3 regions of the Pantoea sp. X-Soil-ISGK-355 genome follow, and region 2 is predicted to be linked to each of the others. Evidence: predicted binding sites of a transcription regulator. Region 2 holds the regulator's gene; each other region holds the start of a gene.
What was found. The regulator CRP, encoded in region 2, controls carbon source genes, mostly activating them, when cyclic AMP is high. The targets are predictions, from matches to a motif close to ATGTGANNNNNNTCACAT.
Positions count from the first base shown of each region.

Region 1: a site for CRP is predicted at 6,339-6,356, ahead of pth (aminoacyl-tRNA hydrolase). Genes of this name have one in related genera too.
Region 3: a site for CRP is predicted at 2,900-2,917, ahead of cdd (cytidine deaminase). Genes of this name have one in related genera too.

Region 1 is NZ_AP035971.1:1,717,956-1,727,880, reverse strand. It holds gene prfA (peptide chain release factor 1) at 1-546, opposite strand, end outside; gene hemA (glutamyl-tRNA reductase) at 590-1,846, opposite strand; gene lolB (lipoprotein insertase outer membrane protein LolB) at 2,063-2,686, shown strand; gene ispE (4-(cytidine 5'-diphospho)-2-C-methyl-D-erythritol kinase) at 2,683-3,540, shown strand; gene prs (ribose-phosphate diphosphokinase) at 3,677-4,624, shown strand; gene AC6I8J_RS07930 (GGDEF domain-containing protein) at 4,836-5,987, shown strand; gene ychH (stress-induced protein YchH) at 5,984-6,259, opposite strand; gene pth (aminoacyl-tRNA hydrolase) at 6,515-7,102, shown strand; gene ychF (redox-regulated ATPase YchF) at 7,211-8,302, shown strand; gene AC6I8J_RS07910 (response regulator) at 8,498-9,139, opposite strand; gene AC6I8J_RS07905 (PAS domain-containing sensor histidine kinase) at 9,136-9,925, opposite strand, start outside.
Region 2 is NZ_AP035971.1:3,669,932-3,679,856, forward strand. It holds gene tauA (taurine ABC transporter substrate-binding protein) at 1-623, opposite strand, end outside; gene AC6I8J_RS16930 (LacI family DNA-binding transcriptional regulator) at 860-1,840, shown strand; gene AC6I8J_RS16935 (LysE family translocator) at 1,842-2,444, opposite strand; gene AC6I8J_RS16940 (hydrolase) at 2,503-3,519, shown strand; gene AC6I8J_RS16945 (YheU family protein) at 3,524-3,742, shown strand; gene AC6I8J_RS16950 (phosphoribulokinase) at 3,804-4,673, shown strand; gene AC6I8J_RS16955 (OsmC family protein) at 5,041-5,445, opposite strand; gene crp (cAMP-activated global transcriptional regulator CRP) at 5,749-6,381, shown strand; gene AC6I8J_RS16965 (YccS/YhfK family putative transporter) at 6,439-8,514, shown strand; gene argD (bifunctional acetylornithine/succinyldiaminopimelate transaminase) at 8,516-9,736, opposite strand; gene AC6I8J_RS16975 (aminodeoxychorismate/anthranilate synthase component II) at 9,818-9,925, opposite strand, start outside.
Region 3 is NZ_AP035971.1:2,679,632-2,689,556, reverse strand. It holds gene AC6I8J_RS12395 (NAD-dependent malic enzyme) at 1-1,691, opposite strand, end outside; gene cdd (cytidine deaminase) at 1,961-2,851, opposite strand; gene AC6I8J_RS12385 (CidB/LrgB family autolysis modulator) at 2,972-3,664, opposite strand; gene AC6I8J_RS12380 (CidA/LrgA family protein) at 3,657-4,049, opposite strand; gene metG (methionine--tRNA ligase) at 4,278-6,311, opposite strand; gene apbC (iron-sulfur cluster carrier protein ApbC) at 6,488-7,600, shown strand; gene AC6I8J_RS12365 (GNAT family N-acetyltransferase) at 7,597-8,052, opposite strand; gene ahpC (alkyl hydroperoxide reductase subunit C) at 8,287-8,850, shown strand; gene ahpF (alkyl hydroperoxide reductase subunit F) at 8,922-9,925, shown strand, end outside.

The DNA.
Region 1 (9,925 bases), 2.0 Mb from region 2:
ATGTCCGCCTGACTCAAATTTCAGGCGGCCATAGGCACCGTCGCCGGTGACGCGGGCAATCACTTCTTTGTAACCGCCATGCTCGCCTTCGTTGGCGCTGATGATTTCCACACGCCAGCGACGCGCTTCGGCATAGCGGCTGTACATGCGGAAGAGATCGCCGGCGAAGATCGCGGCTTCATCGCCGCCCGTTCCGGCGCGCACCTCGATAAAACAGGCGCGCTCATCGTCGGGATCTTTCGGCAGTAACAACACCTGCAACTGCTGCTCCAGCACGTCACTCTTCTCACGCGCTTCCTGAAACTCTTCCTGCGCCATATCGCGCATTTCAGGATCGTCGAGCATCTGCTGCGCCGTTTCGATATCGTCCTGAACCTGCTGCCAGTCGCGGAAGCAACGGGTCACATCGGTCAGTTGAGCATATTCACGTGACAGCGCACGGAAACGCTCCTGATCGGCGATCACGCCAGCATCACCCAGCATGGCTTCCACTTCTTCGTGGCGCTCCTGCAGGGCTTCCAGTTTGGCAACTATAGAGGTTTTCATTTAAATGTGGGATTCCCGTAAACAGGTGGCGACAGCGGTGTGCCTAATCGAGACCCAGGCTGTCGCGTAAAATCTGCAGGCGTTCATTATCGCCATCGCGGGCGGCCTGCTGAAGTGATTTGGTTGGCGCATGTATTAAACGGTTGGTCAGCTTGTGCGCCAGTTCCTGCATGACTTTCTGCGGATCGGCACCCTGCTGCAGCGCCTGCAGCGCACGGCCTTCCAGCTCAGCACGGATATCCTCCGCCTGAGAACGATATTCACGGATGGTATTCACCGCACCCTGTGAACGCAGCCACGCCATGAATTCGCTGCTTTCCTGAACGACGATGCTTTCGGCCTGAACCGCGGCCGCTTTGCGCTGCGCCAGGTTCTGCTCGATGATCGCCTGCAGGTCATCCACGCTGTAGAGATAGGCGTTAGGCAGATCGCCGACTTCCGGCTCTACGTCACGCGGTACGGCAATATCCACCAGAAGCATGGGTTTGTTGCGGCGCGCTTTCAGGGCGCGCTCCATCATCCCTTTGCCAATAATCGGCAGCGGACTGGAGGTTGAGGAAATTATGATGTCGGCTTCGGCCAGACGGGCATCGATCTCCGCCAGCGTGATCACTTCCGCGCCGACTTCCGACGCCAGCGCTTCGGCACGCTCGCGGGTACGGTTCGCGATGATCAGATTTTTGACCTGATGTTCACGCAGATGACGTGCCACCAGCTCAATGGTTTCACCCGCGCCAACCAGCAACACATTGACGGAAGAGAGAGATTCGAAGATTTGACGGGCCAGCGTACAGGCGGCAAACGCCACTGACACCGCATTGGCACCGATATCGGTTTCCGTGCGTACGCGTTTGGCGACAGAGAAGGTTTTCTGGAACATGCGTTCCAGTTCACTGCTCAGCGCATGACCGCGTGAGGAGTCGGCAAACGCTTTTTTTACCTGACCGAGTATTTGCGGTTCGCCCAGCACCAGTGAATCGAGTCCGCTGGCGACGCGCATGAGGTGACTGACCGCCTCGTTATCCTGATGCCAGTAGAGGCTGTTGCGCACATCCTCTTCATCCAGCTGATGATAATTGCATAACCAGCTCACCAGACGCGCCTGTAAATCGGCCTGCTGCTCTACACTGAGGTAGAGTTCCGTCCGGTTACAGGTGGACAACACCACGCCGCTCTGCACCATTGGCTGTGATAACAGGCTGTTCAGCGCCTGCTCAAGCGTCTCCGGCCCGAACGAAACGCGTTCGCGCAGAGCAATGGGGGCAGTCTTGTGGTTGATTCCGAGAGCGAGCAGCGTCATGGCGGTTTTGGTTGGGATGTCCCAATAATGTCAGGGTTTTGTGAGGCGCATTCTACAAGATGCGACAGATCAAGAAAAGCCATACAAAGGCTATGACTGTAATAAGATTAACCTGTTCGTGCTCAATTTGCTGCATAACAGCATTGACGGTTAAAACCGGGACGGTTAGCGTTATCCGTTACGAATAATAAATGTGTCCGAGGAGATGACCACTTGATGCTTAATTCACCACGCAATCTGTTGCGCCTTTTGCCCCTTGCCAGCGTGCTGCTGGCGGCCTGTAGCGTCAACAAACCGCAAGGTCCCGGCCCCAGCGTTACCGCGCCGCAGTGGCAACAGCATCAGCAGGCGGTCTCAAAGGTCACGCACTACCAGACCCGCGGCGCCTTTGCCTACCTCTCTGACAAGCAGAAAGTCTACGCCCGCTTCAACTGGCAGCAGACCGCACCCGATCGCTATCGCCTGCTGCTGACCAATCCGCTCGGCAGCACTGAACTGCAGCTTGATGCGCAAGGCTCGGTGGTGCAGATCGTCGATAACAAAGGCAAGCGCTACGTCAGTAACGATGCGCAGAAAATGATCTCGCAGCTGACCGGCATGAACATTCCGCTGGCCAATCTGCGTCAGTGGATGATGGGTCTGCCAGGCGATGCCACGGATTATAAACTTAACGATAGCTATCAGCTGAGCAGTCTCAACTACAGCCGCGACGGTCAGAACTGGCAGGTTTCGATTGCGGGCTACGACAGCAAGGTTACCCCGCCGCTGCCGTCCAGCCTGGAGCTGAAAGAGGGTGACCAGCGGATTAAACTGCGTATGGACGGCTGGACCGTTCAATGATCACCCACTGGCCTGCTCCGGCAAAACTGAATCTTTTTCTCTACATTACTGGCCGTCGTCCCGACGGCTATCACAACCTGCAGACGCTGTTTCAGTTTCTCGATTACGGTGATGAATTGCAGATTAGCGTCGATCACAGCGATTCTATTCAGCTGTTAACGCCGGTGCCGGGCGTCGCGGATGCGGACAACCTGATTGTGCGGGCCGCGAACATGCTGAAACAGGCGGCACAGGATAACCATCGCCTGCCCGCACGCGCGGGTGCGCAGATTGCTATCGAGAAAAGGCTGCCCATGGGCGGCGGCATCGGTGGCGGCTCTTCTGATGCGGCGACCGTGCTGGTGGCGCTGAATCATCTGTGGCAAACCGGCTTCACACCGGATGAGCTGGCGACAATCGGCGTGAAGCTGGGCGCGGATGTACCGGTCTTTGTGCACGGCTTTGCGGCCTTTGCAGAGGGCGTGGGTGAACAACTTCAGCCCGCAGCGCCGGAAGAAAAGTGGTATCTTGTCGCTCATCCCGGAGTGAATATCAGCACGCCCGTGGTATTCAACGACCCCGGGCTGACGCGGGATACGCCATCGCGCAGTTTATCGACGCTTTTAGCCTTACCCTTCACCAATGATTGTGAAGCAGTGGTAAGAAAACGTTTTCGTGAGGTTGATGCGCTTGTTTCCTGGCTGCTAGAATACGCGCCGTCACGCCTGACTGGCACAGGCGCTTGTGTGTTTGCTGAATTTGACACCGAGTCCGCCGCCCGCCAGGTGCTGGAGCTTGCCCCGAATGGGGTACGCGGATTTGTAGCCCGGGGCGTTAACGTCTCACCGCTACAGCGTACCCTGCGAGGCGATTAGCGAATGCGTGACAGTGTCACCCCGTTCCGGACACTGCGCGTTTCGCATTAACACACCCGTGTGAACGTCTATGACCGTACGCGCCGGTTACAGTCATGCCGTTCATTCTCTGGACGCAAAGCCTGAGGTTCTTCTCGTGCCTGATATGAAGCTATTTGCTGGTAACGCCACCCCGGAACTAGCACAACGTATTGCCAATCGCCTTTACACCAGCCTGGGAGACGCCGCTGTAGGCCGTTTCAGTGATGGTGAAGTGAGCGTACAGATTAATGAAAATGTACGCGGTGGTGATATTTTCATCATCCAGTCCACCTGTGCTCCCACCAACGATAATCTGATGGAACTGGTTGTGATGGTCGACGCGCTGCGTCGTGCTTCTGCTGGTCGTATTACCGCAGTCATCCCCTACTTTGGTTATGCCCGTCAGGACCGCCGCGTGCGTTCCGCGCGTGTACCTATTACTGCTAAAGTAGTGGCAGACTTCCTTTCCAGCGTCGGTGTTGACCGTGTTCTTACGGTTGACCTGCACGCCGAGCAGATCCAGGGCTTCTTCGACGTCCCGGTTGATAACGTATTTGGCAGCCCGATCCTGCTGGAAGATATGATGCAGATCGGTCTGGAAAACCCAATTGTGGTTTCTCCCGATATTGGTGGCGTAGTACGTGCCCGTGCTATCGCTAAACTGCTGAACGACACCGATATGGCTATCATCGATAAACGCCGCCCTCGCGCGAACGTTTCTCAGGTGATGCACATCATTGGTGACGTTGCTGGCCGCGACTGCGTGCTGGTCGACGATATGATCGACACCGGCGGCACGCTGTGCAAAGCGGCTGAAGCGCTGAAAGAGCGTGGTGCCAAACGCGTGTTTGCTTACGCGACGCACCCGATCTTCTCCGGCAATGCGGTTGAAAACCTGCGTAAATCTGTACTCGACCAGGTCATCGTCTGCGATACCATCCCGCTTTCAGACGAGATTAAGTCACTGCCGAATGTGCGCACGCTGACCTTATCTGGCATGCTGGCCGAAGCGATTCGCCGCATCAGTAACGAAGAATCTATCTCGGCGATGTTCGAGCATTAATCTTCGCGGAACCGGGCGCTGTGCCCGGTTTTTTTATCTCTGCCTTCCCGATTAACCCGCTTCTTTTTCTGCCTTTTCCCCGATAAATTTCCTTTTAATCTCCTGTTTTCAACGCCACCCACTTTTTTACTAAAACGCGGTGTTCCCCCGCTTCTGCCCTCCAGTATTAAATGGTAATTTGCTGCGCATTTCTCATCTGAATTCAGCCATCATGAGCCTTGATATCTACACATTATTTGTCTGCGAGCTCTACGTGCTGGGGTTTCTGAGCATCATTATGGTGTTTGCCTGGGTGGGGTCGCACTATGACCGCGTTCTTGGCTTCACCTGTCTGTCACTGGTTTTCACCCTGATTGCCGTATTCTTAAGCAGCCTGCGCAGCAGCGGCCTGCATTTCCTGCCGGTTGCGGTGGGCAATGTGTTAGTGATGCTCGCTTATGGCGGATTATTAAATGCGTTCCGGCGCTTCTGCGGTAAACCCATCGGCACACACTGGTTACTGGGTGCCCTGCTCTGGGCACTCCTCTGCTGCTTTCCGGCGTTTTATTACAGCTTACCCAAACGGATACTGGTATTGTGCATCGCCTGCGTCGCCTATACCGCCGCACTGATCCAGCTGGTCTGGCAGGCGCGTGACACGCTGAAAGCCACTTTCTGGCCTGCCCAGCTGCTGTTGTGGATCCACCTGCTGTTTCATCTGGTGCGCCTGTTTCTGGACAGCGCTATTCCCAGCACGCTGCCTGGCGCCATTGGCGGATCGGACTTCTCGGTTTACGTGATTCTGGAATCCATTCTGTTTGTCATCGGCCTGACGTTTACCATTCTGGCCATGGTAAATGAGCGGATGCAGATAGCGTTAAAATACTCTTCCCTGCACGATCCGCTGACCAGCGTCTGGAATCGCCGCGCCCTATTTGCTGAAGCAGAGAAAATTGTGGCGCGCTGCCGCCGTCAGAACCGGCCGTTCAGCGCAATACTGTTCGACCTCGATCATTTTAAAAGCATCAACGATCGATATGGTCATCATCAGGGCGACCAGATTTTGATTCACTTTTGCGAAATAGTCAGAGGATTGATACCGGCTGAGGGGCGTTTTGCACGACTGGGCGGAGAAGAGTTTGCGGCCATCATTCCGGCAGGAGCACGGGATGCAGAGGCGTGGTGTGAGGCGATCCGGCTGGCGGTCTGTGCATCGCAACCCAATGAAATAGCTTATTCGGTCAGTATTGGCTTTGCCACGGTCACGCACAGCCAGCAGGATTTTGTGAGTTTACTGGCGATGGCAGATGCGGCGCTCTATCACGCGAAAGCCAGTGGCCGGAACTGCACTGCGCAGCATCCGGTCCCGGCAGCTTTCAGTTAGTGGTGAGAGTTGTGTGACCGGCGGCAGCGCTTGTCATAGTGACGCAGCCAGTAATAACGATCCTCAACTTTTTCACGGCCACTGATACGCGCGCCCACCAGCCACATCAGTGCGCCAATAAAGATGCTCAGAATCGCGCCCTGCGCCAGAAACTGTGGCAAATCGAGTGTCGGCAGCTGGTTAATAATTGAAAACCCAACACCCAGCACCATTGTGACTAATCCCAGTACCATCAAGCTGTTACCCGCTACGCGGCAGTGTTGATGTTTCATGCTGCACCTCCATCCATATGAGTTAATAACCGCACACAATGTTAAGTGTCATAAGTTTAGGCAATGGCTGAGGTCCACGTTGCGGACTGGATCACACATCAGTCATAAAGAATGACCTGGCCCTGAATGCAGCCTGTTGATTCAGATGGAAAATGATTAATCACGGTTCTGAACCATTTCGCTGCTTGTGCTTTGTCATCTCGCCTGTGGCGAAGTAAACTAACGCCCTTTCGCGATAACAGCAGGATAATCATTGTGAGCAGCATTAAACTGATTGTGGGACTGGCCAATCCGGGCGCTGAATATGCCGCCACACGCCACAATGCGGGTGCCTGGTATCTGGATCTGCTGGCTGAGCGCCACAATCAGTCACTGAAAGAGGAAGGCAAATTCTATGGCTATACCGCCCGCCTGGCGATAGCCGGCGAGGATGTGCGCCTGCTGGTGCCGACCACCTTTATGAACCTGAGTGGTAAAGCGGTGGCGGCAATGGCGACCTTTTATCGCATCGCGCCAGAAGAGATTCTGGTGGCGCATGATGAACTCGATTTGCCGCCCGGTGTGGCAAAGTTCAAGCAGGGCGGCGGCCATGGCGGCCATAACGGGCTGAAAGACATCATCAGCAAGCTGGGCAACAACAATAATTTTCATCGGCTGCGCATCGGTATCGGGCATCCCGGCGATCGCAACAAGGTGACCGGATTTGTGCTGGGCAAGCCGCCCGCCAGCGAGCAGAAGCTGATTGATGAGGCCATTGATGAGGCGGCGCGCTGCACCGAACTGTGGCTGAAAGAGGATCGCATCAAGGCAATGAACCGGCTGCACGCCTTCAGGCCTGCTTAAACGCCCGAATCGTCGTGATTCCGTGTATAATGCGCGAAATTTTTCCATTCGTCTCCGACAGTCCGCCTTATGGCGTGCTGTCCATCCAGTTATAAAGGGTATCAAACCATGGGATTCAAATGCGGTATCGTGGGCCTGCCGAACGTCGGTAAATCCACTCTGTTTAACGCGCTGACTAAAGCGGGCATCGAAGCGGCTAACTTCCCCTTCTGTACCATTGAGCCAAACACCGGCGTGGTACCCATGCCTGACCTGCGTCTGGACCAGCTTTCTGAGATTGTTAAGCCACAGCGCGTGGTGCCGACTACCATGGAATTCGTCGATATCGCGGGCCTGGTAAAAGGCGCGTCCAAAGGTGAAGGCCTGGGCAACCAGTTCCTGACCAACATTCGCGAAACCGAAGCGATCGGCCACGTGGTGCGCTGCTTTGAAAACGACAACATCATCCACGTTGCGGGTAAAGTAAACCCGGCGGAAGATATTGACGTGATCAACACCGAGCTGGCGCTGTCCGATCTGGAAACCTGTGAGCGTGCGATTCAGCGTGTGCAGAAGAAAGCCAAAGGTGGCGACAAAGATGCCAAAGCCGAGCTGGCTGCGCTGGAGAAGTGCCTGCCGCATCTTTCTGAAGCGGGCATGCTGCGTTCACTGGATCTGGATGCTGACGACAAAGCGGCCATCCGCTATCTGAGCTTCCTGACCCTGAAGCCGACCATGTACATTGCTAACGTCAATGAAGATGGTTTCGAGAATAACCCGTACCTGGATCAGGTGCGTGCTATCGCCGAAGCAGAAGGTTCAGTCGTCGTGCCGGTGTGCGCCGCCGTTGAGTCGGACATTGCCGAACTGGAAGATGAAGATCGTGAAGAGTTCATGGCGGAGCTGGGACTGGAAGAGCCGGGCCTGAACCGCGTTATCCGCGCCGGTTACTCGCTACTGAACCTGCAGACCTACTTCACCGCTGGCGTGAAAGAAGTGCGTGCCTGGACCATCCCGGTTGGCGCCACTGCCCCACAGGCAGCCGGTAAAATCCATACCGACTTCGAGAAAGGCTTTATCCGCGCCCAGACTATCGCGTTTGAAGACTTTATCGCCTACAAAGGCGAGCAAGGCGCGAAAGAAGCCGGCAAGATGCGTTCAGAAGGTAAAGAGTACATCGTGAAAGATGGCGATGTGATGAACTTTTTGTTTAACGTCTGATTGGGTTGTTGCCGCATGAGGTTTCACTGAATCTCATGACGACACAAAAATCTTTAAAATCCACGCAACTGCGTGGATTTTTTATTGTGCGGTCGGGCGTAAAATTCATGCGGAGACGTCCTCTCCACCAGCCGAGCTTCAAAACAGGCTCAGATCGACCCCGCCCCAGGCGTATCAGACGGTGCCTTCAGCATGTTATTGCACCAGGTTATGCTGCAGGGAATATTTCACAATATGGGCATTATTGGTAAATTTCATTCGCTTCATCATGCGTGACTTATAGGTGCTGACGGTTTTATTGCTGATGGAGAGCGCATCGGCTATCGCATTAATCGACTCCCCGTGGGCCAGCATGATCATGATTTGCCGTTCGCGCATTGTCAGGCTCTCATGAGGCGCACGATTATTGCTCTGGTAGTCGGAGAAAATAATCTCCTGTGCCAGATCGTGATCGATATAGCGTGATCCCTGCGCCACCGTACGAATCGCGTTGAGTAAAACATCAGGTGCTTTGTCTTTGGTGATATAGCCCAGCGCGCCATTATTTAACACCCGCCGGGTAATCTGCGGTTCGTTGTACATACTCAATACCAGAATGTGCAGCCCAGGATAGAGAGGCATCAGGCGGGTAATCAGATCTTCTCCGCTCATGCCAGGCATCGAAATGTCCAGCAGCAGCAGATCGACTTCGTGCTGACGCAGACGCTCCAGCACCTGGCCGCTATCCGATGCTTCGCATACCACGTCGATATTGTCATCAAGAGCAAAAATTTGCTTCAGGCCCTCGCGCATAATGGCATGATCGTCGGCAATCATCAGACGTATGCATTTACTCATGGGTTAATACTCCCGGTTTTCGGACTGGATGCTTCTGATTTAACGCTTACAGAGAGGGGGAACTTCAGTTTAACCCGGGTCCCTTTTCCGGGCGTGCTATCGATGGTCGCTTCTCCATTTAGCATGCGTCCTCGCTCCCTGATGCCGTGCAGCCCACACGTCCCTTTCTTCACACGATTCAGATGAAACCCTTTACCGTTATCGACCACTTCGATGAGCAGCGCATCCGGCTTGAGTTTGACGAAGATATACACATTGCTGGCTCTGGCATGACGGATGACATTGGTGAGGGACTCCTGTACCACGCGAAAGGCCGCCGTCAGCGTCGCCTCATCCAGCACCACGGTGTGTTCATCAGGTGCCAGCAAAATGCAGCGGATACCATTGTCTTTTATAAACTGATCGCGCAACCATTCCAGCGCCGGAATTAACCCAAGATTGAGAACATTAGGCCGCAGGCGCGTCGAAACATCGCGCACCACCTGAATCGTGCTGTCCAGATGCACCATCAGCTGCTGTATTTTTGCCTGCTGCGCTTTGACAGACTGATCTTTACGCATCGCCAGCAGCGACAATCCGGTGCGCAGCGCGGTTAAATGCTGCCCCAGCTCGTCATGAATATCACGCGCAAGCTGTTTTTTTTCCGCTTCCCGCGCCCGCTCCAGATTATGAGTTAACTGCCGCAACTCCTCTTCGGTCTTGCGGATTGCGGTGATATCGCGCCCAACCGCCAGCACGCTAACCAGCTCGCCCTGTAAATCATATTCCGGCACGCAGCGCACATGC
Region 2 (9,925 bases):
ACCCAGACGTCCAGCGTCGGCGAACCCCAGCTCCCCACTTCCGCAGAGTCGGTTAACACTTTGCCCTCTTTCTCCAGCTCATTGACTGCAGGGGCCCAGACATAGGCACCATCAATATCGCCACGCTGCCAGGCCGCGATAATCGCAGGCGGCTGCAGGTTCACCAGCTGCACCTGCGACGGCGTAATACCCCAGTGCTTCAGTGCGGCCAGCAGGCTGTAGTGGGTGGTGGAGATGAACGGCACCGCGATGCGTTTGCCGATAAGATCTTTGGGAGTAGTAATGTTCTTTTTCACCACCAGCGCTTCAGAGTTACCCAGCTGAGAGGCGAGTAAGAATGCTTCAATCGGCAGCTTCTGCGCCGCCGCAACCGCTAACGGGCTGGAACCGATGTTGCCAATCTGCACGTCGCCGGAAGCCAGTGCGCGTAAGACGCCTGCGCCGCTGTCAAACTTACGCCAGTCAACGCTGGCCCCGCTCTCTTTCGCAAAACTGTTGTCAGCCTGCGCCACTTTCGCGGGTTCGGCGGAGGTCTGGTACGCCACGGTGACATTGACCGCATCAGCCTGAAACGCCAGCAGCGCCAGCGCTGCGGCTAAAAAAGTTAAACGTGTTGCTGCCATGATCCTTACCCCACCGTTTTTATCGTGGAGGCAGTGTCTATGGCCCCTATAGTTTCATAAAGGAATTAAAAATTATCCCTAATAGAAATAAGTTCTTAGATCACTATCTGCAAAACTAAGTCAAAAATCGCAAATGCTGAAAATAGCTAAAGTAAGCAAAAATGTCAGGCGCTCACATTGTCCCTGTGCTATTGATATGCGTTACCAATTTTTGCCTGTTAAGGTCTCTGTATCCGATGTCGATCGAGAAAGTCGCTCAGCTGGCTGGCGTCTCCAAAGCCACGGTATCGCGGGTTCTCAACGCGCATCCCGGCGTAAAGCCCGATACGCGTGAGAAAGTTCTGGCGGCAATCTCTGCCTGCGACTATCAGCCCAATCTGCTGGCGCGTCAGCTGCGTACGGCGCAAAGCAACATGCTGCTGGTGCTGATCTCGGATATCACTAACCCCTTCTGTTCACGCGTGGTTCAGGGCATTGAGGCCGAAGCGGAACTGCACGGCTATCATATCCTGCTCTGTAACTCCGCCTCGCAGCTTCAGCGCGAAGCCGCCTATCTGAGTTTGCTGACCGGCAAAGTGGTGGATGGTGTAATTACCATGGATGCGGCCTCCGGCTTACAGGATTTGCAGGCGCTGATCGCCGGAGCCCCCTGGGTGCAGTGCTGTGAATTTAATCCCGACATCCCCGCCTCCTCAGTCAGCATTGATCACCTTGAAGCGGCGCGTGACACCGTCCATTACCTCGCCGGTAAAGGGCGTAAACGCATCGGGCTGGTCAATGGCGACATGCGCTACCTCTACTCGCATCATCGTGAAAAAGGCTACCGGCAGGCGATTGAGGAGCTGGGGTATGCGTGGTCCGGCGTCTCTTATACCTGTGAGATCTCCCCTGAAGCAGGCAGTCAGGGGCTGCGGGAGTTGATGGCGCTGCCGGAACCGCCGGATGCGGTGTTTGCGGTATCAGATGTATTGGCGGTGGGCGTGGTACATGCGGCACTGGAAGCAGGTCTGCGCGTGCCGGAAGATCTGGCGGTCGTCGGGTTCGATGGCGTGCCGTTTACCCGCAGCCTGAATCCGCCGCTGACCACCATCGAGCAACCGATGAACCAGCTGGGCGCGCGCAGCGTGCAGCTGCTGCTGCAGAAGATCCGTAATCCGAATGCGCCGGTCATCCGTGAAGTGCTGCCCTGGACGCGCGTTGAACGCGCATCCAGCTGACTTAATGCCAGATTAACAGCACGCAGGCCGCAGTCAGTAGCCCCATAGCGAGGTTAAAGATTTTCCAGGCACGACGGCTGCGCAGAATGCGGCCGATCATCGCGCCAAATCCCATCCAGATCACGCCCGAGACGAGATTAACCAGAAACATACCGACGCTTATCGCCATCACCGAATGGCGATACGCATCACCGGCCAGACTGAAGCTGGCGACCGCGCCCAGTGCCATCAGCCAGGCCTTTGGATTGATCAGCTGCAGCAGCCCACCCTGCCAGAACGGCATCGGCGCATCCGGCGCCTGGTCAGTTTCCAGCTTTTCATAACTGGCGGTAGCGATTTTCCATGCCAGCCAGAGCAGATAGAGGCTACCGGCGATTTTCAGCACCAGGTGCAACGAAGGATAAAGCAGGATCAGACCGCCTACGCCAAAGGCCACCATCAGCAGCATCACCTGCATACCAATCATGATGCCGATCATCAGCGGAATGGTGCGCATAAAGCCAAAATTAGCGCCTGAGGCGGTGAGTAACATATTATTAGGCCCGGGCGTAATCGCCGCGACCCAAAGAAAGCCCAACATTGATAAAAAAAGACTGAGTTCCATGACAATCGGGTACTCCTTACCCCTGCAAGAAAAAACTTATCGAAGCTAACAGTGAGATATGGAACAGACAAGCTTTTACCACATGAAATTTACCGGACCGGAAAACGAGCAGTTCACGCCGCCTGACAGCCTGCGTAACGCCCACCTGCAGACAATGCTGCCGCGCCTGCTGCGTCGCCGTGTCACGTTCGCGCCTTACTGGCAGCGACTCGATCTGCCGGATGGCGATTTTGTCGATCTCGCCTGGAGCGAAGATCCCCAACAGGCGCAGAATAAGCCGCGCGTCGTGCTGTTTCATGGGCTGGAGGGCAGCTTTCACAGCCCCTATATTCATGGCCTGATGGCGATCTGCCGCGCGCGCGGCTGGCTGGCGGTAGTGATGCATTTTCGCGGCTGCAGCGGCAAACCCAACCGGCTCAATCGCATCTATCATTCCGGCGAAACGGAAGATGCCCGCTTTTTTCTGCACTGGCTGCGTACCCGCTGGGGCCAGGTGCCGACCGTGGCCGTCGGTTTTTCGCTAGGCGGCAATATGCTGGGCTGCCTGCTGGGCCAGCAGGGCGCAGCTGCCGAAGTGGAGGCAGGCGTCATTGTCTCCGCCCCACTGCTGCTGGAGCCATGTAGCGTAAAACTGGAACATGGCTTTTCACGCTTCTATCAATACTATTTGCTGGCGCAGCTGAAGAAAAATGCCCGCCGCAAACTGCACGCCTGGCCGGATACGCTGCCGGTCAATCTGGCGCAGTTAAAAGCGCTGCGGCGACTGCGCGATTTTGATGATGCGATTACCGCCCGCGCCCACGGTTTTGTCGATGCGGCCGATTACTATCATCGGGCCAGCGCCATGCCCTGGCTCAAACGCGCAGAGAAACCGCTGCTAATCATCCACGCCAAAGACGATCCCTTTATGAGTGATGAGGTGATTCCGCACAGCAGCCAATTATCTGCCACTATTACTTATCAACTGACACCACACGGCGGCCACGTCGGTTTCGTCGGCGGGACGTTACGCCAGCCCGAAATGTGGCTGGAACAGCGCATCCCGCAGTGGATCGCCCCTTTTCTGGATACCTGATCTCGTGATTATTCCCTGGCAACAGGTCTCTCCTGAGACCCTTGAAAATCTGATTGAAACCTTTGTGCTGCGTGAAGGCACTGACTATGGCGAGCATGAACGTAGCCTGCTGGACAAGGTGGCTGATGTGCGACGCCAGCTGGAAACCGGTGAAGTGGTGCTGGTGTGGTCGGAACTGCATGAATCGGTCAATATCATGCCGCGTAAAGAATTTCGTGGCTGATGCACCCGGCACCCTTTCATGATAACAATGCTCATCGTCCGACCTCACAGGGAGCTTTTCTATGTCTGCACGTCATCCCATTATCGCGGTGACCGGTTCCAGCGGCGCAGGAACCACCACCACCAGCCTGGCGTTCCGCAAAATTTTTCAGCAGCTTGACCTGCATGCGGCGGAGCTGGAAGGTGACAGTTTTCACCGCTTTACCCGCCCTGAAATGGATATGGCGATTCGTAAGGCACGCGATCTGGGACGTCATGTCAGCTACTTTGGCCCGGAAGCCAATGACTTTGGCCTGCTGGAGCAGAGCTTTAAAGAGTATGGTCTCAGCGGGGAGGGGCAGTCGCGTAAATATCTGCACACTTACGATGAGGCGGTGCCGTGGAATCAGGTGCCCGGCACTTTTACACCCTGGCAGCCGCTACCGCAGAACACCGATATTCTTTTTTATGAAGGATTGCATGGCGGTGTGGTGACAGCGCAGCACAACGTGGCGGAACAGGTCGATCTGCTGGTGGGCGTGGTACCGATTGTTAACCTGGAGTGGATTCAGAAGCTGGTACGCGACACTGGCGAGCGCGGTCATTCACGTGAAGCCGTAATGGATTCCGTGGTGCGCTCAATGGAAGATTACATCAACTACATCACACCGCAGTTTTCACGCACCCATATCAACTTTCAGCGCGTTCCAACCATCGATACCTCCAACCCGTTCGCAGCCCGCGCCATTCCGTCACTGGATGAGAGTTTTGTGGTGATCCACTTTCAGGCGCTGGAAGATATCGACTTCCCCTACCTGCTGGCAATGCTGCAGGGCTCGTTTATCTCGCACATCAATACGCTGGTGGTGCCCGGCGGCAAAATGGGTCTGGCGATGGAGTTGATCATGGGTCCGCTGGTGAAGCGGCTGATGGAAGGTAAGCGGATAGAGTAAGAGGTCAAAAGGGCCTTTCCAGACTAATGCCAATGCAGGATCAATCTGACAGCAGCGAAAATGCTTAACACGCAGGGAACCGGGTCAGAAAAGGAAAGCGTCCCGCGCCAGGGACGGCGCGGGACGAGCGGCCAGGGATTGGCTTAAGCGACTTTCCGATCTGACCCGGTTCCCAGCGCAGGCACAGTATCAACGCGGATTCCCTATGCAGGCACAATCTGACAGCGGACCGACACAAACCGCTCTGACCCTGTTCACAACGCAGGCACAATCTCAAAGCGGATTTCCGGACCAGGCACAGTCTTAAAGCAACCTGCATCAGATACTGGAAGTGAAGTTAGCAGGTCTGCAATAACCCCTGCGGCTACTAAAGTTCGATCACTTCATAGCTATGCGTAATGTTGACGCCTTTACCCAGCATGATGGCCACCGAGCAATATTTTTCAGCCGAAAGATCGACCGCGCGTGAGACCGCTTTATCCTGGAGCGCTTTGCCACTCACGATAAAATGCAGGTTGATGTGCGTAAAGATTCGCGGCGCCTCTTCACGACGTTCTGAGGTCAGTTTTACTTCACAATCAGCCACATCGTTGCGGCCTTTTTGCAGAATTGATACCACGTCAATCGCGCTGCATCCACCTGCCGCCATCAGCACCATTTCCATTGGGCTGGGCGCTTTATCACCTGAATTGCCATCCATCAGTATCTGATGGCCGGATGAGGATTCTCCAAGGAATGTCAGCCCTTCTACCCATTTCACTCTTGCCTGCATGATTTTTGCTCCGGAATACGCTGTTTTGTCGCCAGAGTACGCTTTCGCCTGGTAAACAGCAATCCAGAGAAATCCGCCTGTAGCTGAAGCGAGACAACAGAAGACAGTCGGCAAAAGCTGTGCTACAAACAGTGCTGAAAATATTTTTCGTCACCCGATGGCGAAGCCGGGAAGAATGATGCGCACTGCGCCTGATGCGGCCCGAATAATTTCCTGAAAAGGAAACGCTTGAAGCTTTCACCGCCTGACAGGGAAAACTGCCCCCTGTATTTTGGGCACGATTACAACAGAGGATAATAGCGAATGGTTCTCGGCAAACCGCAAACAGACCCTACACTCGAATGGTTCCTGTCCCATTGCCATATTCACAAGTATCCATCCAAAAGTACGCTGATTCACCAAGGTGAAAAAGCAGAAACGCTTTACTACATCGTGAAAGGTTCCGTCGCGGTTCTGATTAAAGATGAAGAAGGCAAAGAGATGATTCTTTCCTACCTGAATCAGGGCGATTTTATTGGTGAGCTTGGCCTGTTCGAAGAAGGTCAGGAACGCAGCGCCTGGGTACGTGCGAAAAGCGCGTGCGAAGTGGCGGAGATTTCTTACAAGAAATTCCGTCAGTTGATCCAGGTTAACCCCGATATCCTGATGCGACTCTCATCGCAGATGGCGCGTCGCCTGCAGGTGACGTCTGAAAAAGTGGGTAACCTCGCTTTCCTCGACGTTACCGGCCGCATTGCACAGACTCTGCTTAACCTGGCGAAGCAGCCAGATGCCATGACGCATCCCGACGGCATGCAAATTAAAATCACTCGTCAGGAAATTGGTCAGATTGTGGGTTGTTCACGTGAAACCGTGGGCCGTATTTTGAAGATGCTGGAAGATCAGAACCTGATCTCCGCACACGGCAAAACCATCGTCGTTTACGGCACCCGCTAATTCCTGTCATCCACGGCGTGATGGCAACATCACGCCGTTATTGTTTGTGTTGGGCCGATGTGGCGTCGAATCATTTACCATCCTGAAGTCAATTATGCCTTGCGGCAAACGCTGGTGCTCTGTCTGCCGGTGGCGCTGGGCTGGCTGGCTGGCGACCTGCAAAAAGGTCTGCTGTTCTCATTAGTGCCCGCCTGCTGCAATATCGCCGGTCTCGATACGCCGCATAAACGCTTTTTCAAACGTCTGATTGTGGGCGGTAGCCTGTTTGCCCTCGGCAGCTTTCTGATCCAGTGGCTCACCCTGCATGCGATTCCACTGCCGCTGATCCTCTTCGCTATGCCTTTGCTGCTCGGCGTCACGGGTGAGATCAGCCCGCTGCATGGCCGTCTGCTGCCCGGCACCCTGATTGCCGCCATCTTTACCCTGAGCCTGATTGGCCGCATGCCCATCTATGTCACCCCGCTGCTCTATATCGGCGGCACGCTGTGGTACGGGCTGTTTAACTGGTTCTGGTTCTGGCTGTGGAAAGAGCAGCCAATGCGCGAAAGCCTGAGCCTGATCTACCGCGAGCTGGCTAACTACTGCGACGCGAAATACACCCTGCTGACGCAGCTGACCGATCCGGAAAAGGCGCTGCCGCCACTGCTGGCCCGTCAGCAGAAAGTGGTCGATCTGATTAACACCTGTTATCAGCAGATGCATATGCTGTCGGCAAGCCGCGATCACAGCCATAAAAGGCTGACGCGCGCTTTCCAGGTGGCCCTCGATCTGCAGGAGCATATCTCGGTCAGCCTGCATCGGCCGGAAGAAGTCCAGAAGCTGGTGGAGCAAAGCCATGCTGAAGCGGTGATCCGCTGGAATGCCAAAACCATCTCGGCCCGGCTGCGGGTGCTGGCAGATAACATTCTTTATCACCAGTTACCCGACCGCTTTGCGATGGATAAACAGCTCGGCGCACTGGAGAAAATTGCCCATCAGCATCCCGATAATCCGGTGGGTAACTTCTGCCTTTATCACTTCAACCGCATTGCGCGGGTGCTACGCACCCAGAAACCGCTTTACCAGCGCGATCTGATGGCAGACCGCCAGCGCCGCCTGCCGCTGTTACCGGCGCTGCGCAGTTATCTCTCGTTTCGCTCGTCGTCGCTGCGCACGGCGGGTCGCTTTGCGGTGATGCTGATGCTGGGCAGCGCGCTGGCGCTGTTCTTCAACATCCCTAAACCCTACTGGATCCTGATGACCATTATGTTCGTCAGCCAGAACGGCTACAGCGCCACCCGCGTCCGTATCCAGCACCGGGCGCTGGGCACCTTTGCCGGCCTGGTCATCGCGGCCGCTACGCTGCGGCTCGCGGTACCGGAGTCACTGGTGCTGCTGATCATGCTGGCGATAACCTTTATCAGCTATCGCTTTACCCGCCAGTTCTATGGCTGGTCGATGATTGGCTTTACGGTCACGGCAGTTTACTCGCTGCAACTGCTGTCACTGAATGGCGCGCAGTTTCTGCTGCCGCGATTGATGGATACGCTGATGGGCTGTCTGATCGCCTTTGGTGGGATGCTGTGGCTGTGGCCGCAGTGGCAGAGCGGCTTACTACGGCAGAACGCCCACGACGCGCTGGAAACCTATCAGGATGCGCTGCGGCTGTTACTGGGCGACGAACAGTCGCCAGAGAAACTGGCTTATCAGCGCGTGAAGGTTAATCAGGCGCACAATGCGCTGTTTAACTCACTGAATCAGGCAATGCAGGAACCCGCGTTCAACTCCCGTTACCTGAGTGATATGCGGCTCTGGGTCACCCACAGTCAGTTTATTGTCGAGCATATCAATGCGATAACGATTCTGGCGCGCGAGCACACTATGCTGACCGCCTCGCTGGCTCAACGCTATCTGCAATCCTGCGAAATTGCGCTGCAGCGGTGTCAGCAGCGGCTGGAATATGATGGTGAAAGCTCACAGGTGAATCTGCTGGATGACCTGGAAAACATCAGTGAGGGACCGATTACTGTGGTGGAGCAGCATGTGCGGCGCATTCTCGATCATCTGAGCGTGATGTACACCATTTCATCGCTGGCGTGGAACCAGCGACCGCAACATGGCCGCTGGCTGATCAGACGCTTACGTAAAAACTAAGCTAGCCGTTAAGCACTTTGCCGACGGCGGTGGCGAAGCGGCTCATGCCCTCTTCAATGTCGGCCGGTTCGATGATCAGCGACGGGGCAAAACGCATCACATCGGTGCCAGCTACCAGCACCATCACACCTGCAGCGGCGGCGGCATTCAGAATGTCGCGCGACCTGCCGGCATGCTGAGGTTTCAGTGCCGCGCCAATCAGCAGACCTTTGCCGCGAATGTCACTGAACAGGTCATACTTCGCGTCAATAGCCTGCAGCGCCGTGACAAAGTGCTGGCGACGCATCTCTACGCCCGCCAGCACCTCCGGCGTGTTGATAATATCCAGCGCGGTTTCGGCAATGGCACAGGCGAGCGGGTTGCCGCCATAGGTGGTGCCATGCACGCCCGGTGCCATGGTTGAAGCAATCTCGTTGGTGGTCAGCATGGCGCTGACCGGGAAACCGCCGCCCAGCGCTTTGGCTGAAGTCAGGATATCGGGCTGGACGCCATAATGCTCATAGGCGAACAGCTTGCCGCTGCGTCCCATGCCGCTCTGCACTTCGTCCAGTACCAGCAGCGCCTGATGCTGATCGCAAAGCGCACGCAGTCCCTGCATAAATTCCTGCGTCGCAGGCATGACGCCGCCCTCACCCTGAATCGGTTCAACCACAATGGCGCAGGTGTGATCGTCAATGACCGCTTTTACAGCATCCAGGTCATTGAACGGCACGTGGACAATATCCGCCGGTTTCGGACCGAATCCGTCAGAATATTTTGGCTGGCCGCCGACCGTAACGGTAAACAGCGTCCGGCCATGAAAAGCATTATGAAACGCGATGATTTTACTTTTGAACGGACTGTGACGTTTGCAGGCATAGTAGCGCGCCAGCTTAAACGCAGCTTCATTGGCTTCGGCACCGGAGTTGGCGAAGAAGACGCGATCGGCAAAGGTCGCCTGAATGAGCTTACTGGCGAGACGCAGTGCCGGTTCGTTGGTAAAGACATTGCTGGTGTGCCACAGCGTCTCGCCCTGGCTTTTCAGTGTTTCCACCAGCGCAGGATGGCAGTGTCCAAGTGCGGTAACAGCAATACCACCCGAGAAGTCGATATACTCTTTGCCCTGCTGATCCCATACGCGACTGCCCTTGCCTTTTACCGGCACAAACTGCGCAGGTGCATAAACAGGCAAAATAACGTTATCGAACGTCTCCCGCGTGACCGCAATTTTTTCGGCTGCCATTAGTAACTCCATCTGAATGATTGTCGTACTGAATTGAAATAATAATCACAAAATATGCATAAAAAATCACTCAAAGGCAACTTATTGCGTAAGGAAATTGCGCAGCAGCTGATGTCCCTGCTCGCTGAGAATGCTTTCGGGATGGAACTGCACGCCTTCCAGCGCCAGGGTTTTATGGCGAAACCCCAT
Region 3 (9,925 bases), 990 kb from region 2:
GAGGTACGACGATAGTGACGATACTGCGGCAGCCAGAAGTTGTTGGCGATAGCCTGTGACAACACATCTTCAGAGGTCACCACGGCGACACCCGCCAGTTGAGCAGCTTTACCCACTTCCATCGCTATGATTTTCGACACGCCCTGGATATCTTTAATCTCAGGCAGTACCGGGCCTTCACCTTCATTCACCAGCGGAGAACAGTCAGCGAGTGCGCGGCTGGCGGTCATCAGCATGGTATCGGTAACGCGGCTGGCACCCGAAGCAATCACACCCAGACCAATGCCCGGGAAGATGTAGGAGTTGTTGCACTGCGCAATCGGATAGGTTTTACCGTTCCAGCTCACCGGCGAGAACGGACTGCCAGTTGCGACCAGCGCGGCACCGTCAGTCCAGGCGATGATATCGGCTGGCGTCGCTTCCACGCGTGATGTCGGGTTCGACAGTGGCATCACAATAGGGCGCTGACAGTGCTTGTGCATCTCGCGGATGATCTCTTCGGTGAACAGGCCCGGCTGGCCAGAGACACCAATCAGAATATCGGGCTGCGCATTGCGCACCACGTCCAGCAGCGAGATGGAATCATTGGTGACATCCCACTGCTGCAGGTTTTCGCTCTTCTGCACCAGCTTGCTCTGGAAATCGAGCAGGTTAGGCAGCTTGTCCGTCAGCAGACCAAAGCGATCGACCATCATCACCCGGCCACGTGCTTCCTCGTCGCTCAGGCCTTCTGATTTCATCTGCGCTATGATCTGTTCAGCGATACCACAACCCGCGGAACCGGCACCCAGGAACACCACTTTCTGCTCGCACAGGCGGCTACCGGCCGCGCGGCTGGCGGCAATCAACGTACCTACCGTAACGGCTGCAGTGCCCTGAATATCGTCGTTAAAGCAGCAGACCTCATCGCGATAGCGATTCAGCAGCGGCATGGCGTTCTTCTGGGCGAAATCTTCAAACTGCAGCAGAACTTTCGGCCAGCGGCGTTTAACGGCCTGGATAAATTCATTGACGAACTCGTCGTACTCTTCGCCGGTAATGCGCGGATGACGCCAGCCCATATAGAGCGGATCGTTCAGCAACTGCTGGTTATTGGTGCCGACATCCAGCACCACCGGCAAGGTGTAAGCCGGACTGATGCCACCACAGGCGGTATAGAGTGAAAGCTTACCAATCGGGATACCCATGCCGCCGATGCCCTGATCGCCGAGGCCCAGGATGCGCTCGCCATCGGTCACTACAATCACCTTCACATTCTGCTTGGTGGCGTTTTGCAGCATATCTTCGATGCGGTCACGGTTAGGGTAGGAGATGAACACGCCACGCGCACGACGGTAGATCTCAGAGAAGTGTTCGCAGGCTGCGCCCACAGTCGGGGTGTAGATAATCGGCATCATCTCTTCAAGATGATTATCCAGCAGGCGATAGAACAGCGTTTCGTTGGTGTCCTGGATGTTACGCAGGTAGACATGCTTATCGTTATTATTTTTGAAGTCCTGGAACTGACGCCAGGCACGCTGCGCCTGCTCTTCAATCGATTCCACTGCTTCTGGCAGCAAACCGTTGAGGTTGAATTCATTACGTTCTTCGATGCTAAAGGCGCTGCCTTTATTCAGCAGGGGAAATTCCAGCAAAATCGGGCCAGCATAAGGGATATACAGCGGGCGTTTACTTTCGTAGTCGAGTTCCATGCGGTAATGCTCCGGTTGCAGTGTTGTCTGGCGTCACGCCGGAAAGGTAGCGCCAGTTTTCTCACCCGTTATAGCTCAGACTGCAGGTCAGGCAGCGGCAGGGTAACCGCTGCGGAAACATTCACGACCGTGCTGCTATCCTGCAACCTGAATTATTCAGAGTAATTTGTAATTGCGTGAATTCTGGCGCCAGATCCTATGAAATTTCCCGCAGAAGTACAGCGTTTGTTCACAAAAGCTCACAAAACTGTGGCTTCTCTGACAGCGGGTTATGCTTTGTACAGCGTTACCTGCAGCAGCTCACCGCAACCAAATGTCTCAAGCGTCGCCTGCGTGGCGGCAAACTGGCTTAACGTGGCATTTTCCACTTCGGCCAGTACCGCTTTTTTTATCTGACGAACATCGCCGCCCTGCATGTTCAGCAAGACCAGTGCCGCCTGAAGCGGCGGGAAGCTCGGGTTAAACGCGGCATTTTCGGCATAGCGACCGGCGACAATCGCGCCATCCGTGGTCAGCAGCGCAACACCCGCGTGGGACTGGCTGTAAGGCGCGTGGCTGGCATTGGCAGCGGCAACCGCAGCCTGCAGCAGTTCATCGCCTTCGGCCACATAGCCGTGGTCCACCTCGTCCATCAGGAAGGTCGTAATGTCCAGATCGCGCGGGCCAAAGGCATCCGGCAGATAATCGGCCAGGGTGCTGATTGCGCGTTGTGGCAGGCTGATGCGAATGTTGGTGCCGCTGTTCAGCTCGTTCATGAACTGACGGCAGTGACCGCACGGCGTGTAGTTAACGGTGATGGTCTCAAGCTGGCGCTCGCCGCGCAGCCACGCATGGGTAATAGCGCTCTGCTCAGCATGGACGGTCTGCTGCATGGGCGTGCCGACAAATTCCATGTTAGCCCCGAAGTACCAGTTGCCGCTGACGCCGCGGGCTATCGCCCCAACGTTAAAATGCGACACGGTAGCAACGGCACAGGAGGCCGCGAGGGGCAGCAGCGCCAGCGCCAGCGCATCGGCCTCCATTTGTGTCTGTTGTTGCAGTGAGGTGACCTGGTCGGCGCTGATCACCGCATGAAAGTCAGGATCGTTCAACAGGGGAGCAAGTGCAGTTTGCAGCGTTGACGGCAATGCCTCAAAAGCAGAAAGGAAACGGGAATGCATGTGAGCCTCATTAAATTCAGCAGGGCGATGTGCCAGTCACCGGTTTATATGTGATCCACATCGCTCTGACAATGTAACATGTGTTGCATGTTTCAACTTTGCGAGATCTCTCGCAAACTTTCAGCCAAACCAGTGCATCAGCAGCGGAAAAATAAACGGTGCCAGCAGAGAGGTGATGATGCCGCAGATCACCAGCGCCAGTGAGCTGAATGCTCCTTCCTGATAGTCCAGTTCCGCGGCACGCGCCGTGCCCAGCGCATGCGATGCATTGCCAATTGCCAGTCCGCGCGCCGCTTTCGATTTTACGCCCAGCAGATTCAGCAGCGTGTGTCCGAATACCGCACCCAGTACTCCGGCAATCAGCACGCAGATGGCGCTGATGGCGGGAATGCCGTGCAGCGAACCGGAGACGGCCATCGCGATGGGCGTGGTCACGGATTTAGGTACGATGGTGGCGGCAATTTCAGGTGTGGCACCCATCCACAGGGCAATAGCGGTGCCTGAGATCATGGCGGTCAGGCTGCCGATAAAGCAGACGCCAATAATCGATTTCCACCGGGCACGAATCTGATGCATCTGCTCATACAGCGGCAGTGCCAGCGCGACCACAGCCGGTTGCAGCAGCTGATTAAGAATCTGGCTGCCGGCGAAATAGCGCGAGTAAGGAAGCTGCAACAGCAGCAGTATCGGGATAATCATCCCCATGGCGACCAGTAGCGGATTAAGCAGCGAGATTTTCAGTCGTATCGCCAGCTTGCGCGCCAGAAAAAAGGCTGCCAGCGTCAGTGGCAGTGACCACCACATGTCACTCATCGGCTGACTCTCCGGCAGGACGGCGGCTGTGAAGCCGGTGGGCGCTGACGCCGACAATGGAGAGTACCAGGAAGGTACTGACAACACAGGAAACAACAATCGGGCCAAACTGGGCGGTGAGTATATCGGTGTAACTCATCACTCCGACGCTGATTGGCACAAACAGCAGCGCCATGTAGCGAATCAGCAGATGGCAGCCCGGTTTTACCCAGCTGACCGGCAGGATCTGCGACGCCAGCAGGCCGAACAGAATTAACATTCCCAGGATGCTGCCTGGCAGTTTAATGGGCAGCAGCGAAGCGATGCCGATGCCAGAGTATAAGCAGAGATAAATGATGATAAAGGCGCGAAGATAACGTCCGCAGACAGACAGCACGGTGAGCATGGCAGGCTCCTGTTTTCACTGAGCTTCATCATACGCATTAACCGCTTAGCGTGCTAGCGATCACATTTATGCCGCAGAGTAGCAGCAACGGGCAAAGCGTTTCAGCAGAAGGAAGCGGGGCAGTAGCGGTGAGAATGCGAAGCGGGGAAAATAACCCTTCGCGCCAGTGATACGGCGCGAAGGGTTCAGAACGGCACTGCGCTTAGCCTGTTAAGCCTCGGCAGGCGATTACTTAACCGGCATACCCGGTACAGCACCGCTGTCGACAGACAGCACGAACAGATCTTTGCCGCCCGGACCCGCTGACAGCACCATGCCTTCAGAGATACCAAAGCGCATTTTACGCGGTGCCAGGTTGGCCACGATAATGGTCATTTTACCGACCAGCACGGCGGGGTCAGGATAGGCGGCACGAATACCTGAGAAGATCTGACGCTTCTCACCGCCCAGGTCGAGTTGCAGACGCAGCAGCTTGTCCGAACCTTCCACCAGTTCCGCCTGCTCAATCAGCGCGACGCGCATATCCACTTTGGCGAAATCATCAATGGTAATGGTTTCACCGATCGGTGCATCGGCCAGCGGGCCCGTGGCGGGCGATGCACTGGCCGCAGCGGCATCCTCTTTCGAAGCCTCAATAAGTCCTTCGACTTTCGCCATTTCAATGCGGCTGTAGAGCGCTTTGAACGGTGCGACCTGATGATCCAGCAGCGGCTGCGCGATGGCATCCCAGCTCAGTTCACCGTTCAGGAAGCCTTCTGCGCGGGCGCTCAGTGACGGCAGTACCGGCTTCAGCCAGGTCATCAGAATGCGGAACAGGTTAATGCCCATGGAGCAGATTGCCTGCAGATCGGCATCACGGCCTTCCTGCTTCGCCACCACCCACGGAGCCTGCTCATCGACATAACGGTTCGCCAGGTCAGCCAGCGCCATGATTTCACGGATAGCACGGCTGTATTCACGACCCGCCCAGGCGTCACCAATCTTCTCTGACGCATCCACGAAGGTCTGATAGAGCGCCGGATCGGCCAGGTCTGCCGCCAGTTTGCCGTCAAAGCGTTTGGTAATGAAGCCCGCGTTACGTGACGCCAGGTTAACCACTTTGTTAACGATGTCAGCATTCACGCGCTGGACGAAATCTTCCAGATTCAGGTCGATATCGTCAATGCGTGAAGAGAGTTTCGCCGCGTAGTAGTAACGAAGGCTGTCGGCATCCAGATGCTGCAGCCAGGTGCTGGCTTTAATAAATGTGCCGCGCGACTTCGACATCTTGGCACCGTTGACGGTGACATAGCCGTGTACAAACAGGTTGTTTGGCTTGCGGAAGTGACTGCCTTCCAGCATCGCTGGCCAGAACAGGCTGTGGAAGTAGACGATATCTTTACCGATGAAGTGATACAGCTCGGTCGTCGAGTCTTTACGCCAGAATTCGTCGAAGTCGATGTCGCCACGCTTGTCGCACAGGTTCTTGAACGAGCCCATGTAACCGATAGGCGCATCCAGCCAGACGTAGAAATATTTGCCTGGCGCGTCCGGGATTTCAAAGCCGAAATAAGGCGCATCGCGGGAGATATCCCACTGCTGCAGGCCCGATTCAAACCACTCCTGCATTTTGTTCGCCACCTGATCCTGCAGCGCACCGGAGCGGGTCCAGGCCTGCAGCATGGCGCTGAAGGACGGCAGATCAAAGAAGAAGTGCTCGGAGTCGCGCAGGACTGGCGTCGCACCGGATACCACCGATTTCGGATCGATCAGCTCGGTCGGGCTGTAGGTCGCGCTGCAGACTTCACAGTTGTCGCCATACTGATCAGGTGATTTACATTTCGGGCAGGTGCCTTTCACAAAACGGTCCGGCAGGAACATCCCTTTTTCCGGATCGTAGAGCTGGGAGATGGTGCGGTTTTTAATAAAACCGTTCTCTTTCAGACGGCCGTAAATCAGCGCTGAAAGCTCACGGTTCTCGTCGCCGTGGGTCGAATGATAGTTGTCATAGCTGACATTAAAACCGGCAAAGTCGGCTTCATGCTCGCTTTTCATCTCTGCAATCATCTGCTCCGGTGCAATGCCCAGCTGCTGAGCTTTCAGCATGATCGGCGTGCCGTGCGCATCATCGGCGCAGATGAAATAAACCTGATTGCCACGCATTCGCTGATAACGCACCCAAATGTCTGCCTGGATATGCTCGAGCATGTGGCCGAGATGGATTGATCCGTTCGCGTAAGGCAGTGCGCACGTTACCAGAATTTTTTTAGCGACTTGAGTCATAGTTTGCGTAGCTTTCTGTTGATTGAAAAAACGGGCTTAGATGGTAACTGAAGGCTTCACCTGCGTAAACACAAGGGATTCACCCTGCCAGTCGCCGCAGATCCACGAGCATCTGATATCATTGACAATACATCGCTGAAACACAGCGTAAGCACAGCAGAAATAAGGAGCAGGGGATGACAGTACAATCCCGGGAACCGCATACGCCAGAAGGCCTGCGCGCCATCGTGGCAGGCGTATTGAGAAGCTTTGAGCATCCGACCCTTAAGCAGAATCTCACCGCCCTGAAGGCATTGCACCATGTGGCGCAGCTGGATGGAACGCTGCATGTGGAACTGGTGATGCCGTTTGCCTGGGCCAGCGGATTCGACGACCTGAAAGAGCAAGTCAGCGCCGAACTGCTGCGCCAGACCGGCGCACGCGCCATCGACTGGCGGCTCAGCCATGATATTGCCACCCTGAAGCGGGTAAAAAACCAGCCGGGCGTTAACGGCGTCAAAAACATTATTGCGGTCAGCTCCGGCAAAGGCGGCGTGGGAAAATCCAGCACCGCCGTAAACATGGCGCTTGCGCTGGCAGCAGAAGGCGCGCGGGTCGGGATTCTGGACGCTGATATCTACGGCCCGTCTGTGCCGAACATGCTCGGCACTCAGGCTCATCGGCCAACCTCGCCGGATGGCACCCATATGGCACCGATCATGGCGCACGGGCTGGCCACCAACTCCATTGGTTATCTGGTCACGGATGACAATGCGATGGTGTGGCGCGGGCCGATGGCCAGCAAAGCGCTGATGCAACTGCTCAACGAAACGCTGTGGCCGGAGCTGGATTATCTGGTGCTGGATATGCCGCCCGGCACCGGCGACATTCAGCTGACGCTGGCGCAGAACGTGCCGGTCACCGGTGCGCTGGTGGTGACGACACCGCAGGACATCGCCCTGATTGATGCCCGCAAAGGGCTGGTGATGTTTGAAAAGGTCAATGTGCCGGTGCTCGGCGTGGTGGAAAACATGAGCCTGCATATCTGCAGTCAGTGTGGCTTCCACGAGCCCATCTTTGGCACCGGCGGCGCGCAGAAACTGGTGGAGGATTACCAGACACAGCTGCTGGCCCAGCTGCCGCTGCACATTGACCTGCGCGAAGATCTTGATGAAGGTGAACCGACGGTGATTCGTCGTCCCGACAGCGAATTTACCGCGCTCTATCGCCAGCTGGCCGGACGCGTTGCGGCTCAGCTTTACTGGCAGGGCGAAGTCATCCCCGGCGACATCGCCTTCCGCGCGCTTTAAGCCCGACCCGACCCGCTGGCATAGTGTGAGGCCAGCGGGTAATGCATCAACACGTAGCCGCCGTGCTCACCTTCGCCCTGTGAAATCATTTTCCAGCCGTGTTTCAGGTAAAACGCCTGTGCCGCTTTGTTCTTCTGCAGGCACTTCAGCGCGCCGGTTGAGGTAAAGCGCGCTTCGACTGCTTCCAGTAAAGCGCTGCCCACGCCGCGTCCCTGCCAGTCAGGATCGACATAAAGACTGTGCAGGAAGTTGTCGTTCTCCAGCAGCCCGGCAAATCCGACACGCTGCCCCTCTGCTTCCGCGACCAGCACGGTTTCGCCCAGAATCACGCCATCAAAATCTTCCAGCTGCCACTCGCTGCCGTCAAGCCAGCGCCAGTTGTGTCGTCGCGCCGCCAGAAACAGCGTGCGCAGGAAAGGACGATCGGCTTCCGTAAACGGACGAATCTCCACAGGTCAGCTCCCTTATAATCCGGTCTTACAAAACTAGCAGTGATTCGCGAAGACAGGCGAAAAGATAAAGCGGGTTAAATGTCACGAAAATCGCTGTACACTGCCTGCCGGGCCAGAGAGCATCAGGCTTTCAGCGTTTGATAGCTTTCGTTTATCAGATTGATAACGACCGCGTATTAGATGTTGGCCCGAAAATTATGTAACCTGCATCACATATTTTAACGGAGGCCACAGATGTCTATTATCAATACCAAAATCAAGCCGTTCAAAAACGCAGCATTCAAAAACGGCGAATTCATCGACGTAACCGAGAAAGACGTTGAAGGTAAATGGAGTGTGTTCTTCTTCTATCCAGCTGACTTCACCTTCGTCTGCCCGACCGAACTGGGCGACGTGGCTGACCACTACGAAGAATTCCAGAAACTGGGCGTAGATATCTACTCCGTTTCTACCGACACCCACTTTACCCACAAAGCCTGGCACGGTTCTTCAGACACCATCGCGAAAATTCAGTACGCGATGATTGGTGACCCGACTGGCGCGCTGACCCGTAACTTCGAAATCATGCGTGAAGACGAAGGTCTGGCTGACCGCGGTACGTTCATCGTTGACCCGGAAGGCGTTATCCAGGCCATCGAAATCACTGCTGAAGGCATTGGCCGTGACGCCTCTGACCTGCTGCGCAAAGTGAAAGCGGCTCAGTACGTGGCTTCTCACCCAGGTGAAGTGTGCCCGGCTAAATGGAAAGAAGGTGATGCAACTCTGGCTCCGTCTCTGGACCTGGTTGGCAAAATCTAATTCCGCTTCGCCCTTTCGACCATTCTCCAATCGGGTGCTGCGGCACCCGATTTTTTGACCAGGATATCACTATGCTCGACACAAATTTGAAGACGCAGCTCAAGGCTTACCTTGAGAAATTAACCAAACCTGTTGAGTTGATCGCCACCCTGGATGAGGGTGCAAAATCAACCGAGATTCGTGAACTGTTGGTTGATATCGCCGGCCTGTCTGACAAAGTCAGCTTCCGCGAAGAGAACGATCGTCAGGTGCGTAAGCCCTCATTTCTGATCACTAACCCAGGTTCGAACAGCGGCCCGCGTTTTGCCGGTTCCCCACTGGGCCACGAATTTACCTCACTGGTGCTGGCGCTGTTACAGACCGGTGGGCATCCGTCGAAAGAAGCACAGAGCCTGCTGGATCAGATCGCGGCGCTGGACAGTGACTTCCATTTCGAAACTTACTATTCACTCTCATGCCATAACTGCCCTGACGTCGTACAGGCGCTGAACCTTATGGCGGTGATTAATCCGCGCATCAGCCACACCGCTATCGACGGTGGCCTGTTCCAGAACGAGATTCAGGAACGTAACGTGATGGGCGTGCCAGCGGTTTACCTCAATGGTAAAGAGTTTGGTCAGGGTCGCATGAGCCTGGCGGAAATCGTCAGCAAAGTGGATACCAATGCGGATAAACGTGCGGCAGAAGAGCTGAACAAGCGTGACGCGTATGAAGTCCTGATTATCGGCAGTGGTCCGGCGGGCGCAGCGGCAGCCATCTACTCAGCACGTAAAGGCATCCGTACCGGCCTGCTGGGTGAGCGTTTTGGCGGCCAGGTGCTTGACACGGTCGATATCGAAAACTATATCTCCGTACCGAAAACCGAAGGGGCAAAACTGGCCGGTTCACTGCGCGCACACGTGGATGATTACAACGTGGACGTCATTGAAAGCCAGAGCGCCATCAAACTGATCCCGGCAGCGAAAGAGGGCGGAATGCACGCCATCGAAACCGCCTCCGGCGCAGTATTGAAATCCCGCAGCATCATCCTGGCGACCGGCGCACGCTGGCGTAACATGGGCGTGCCGGGTGAAGA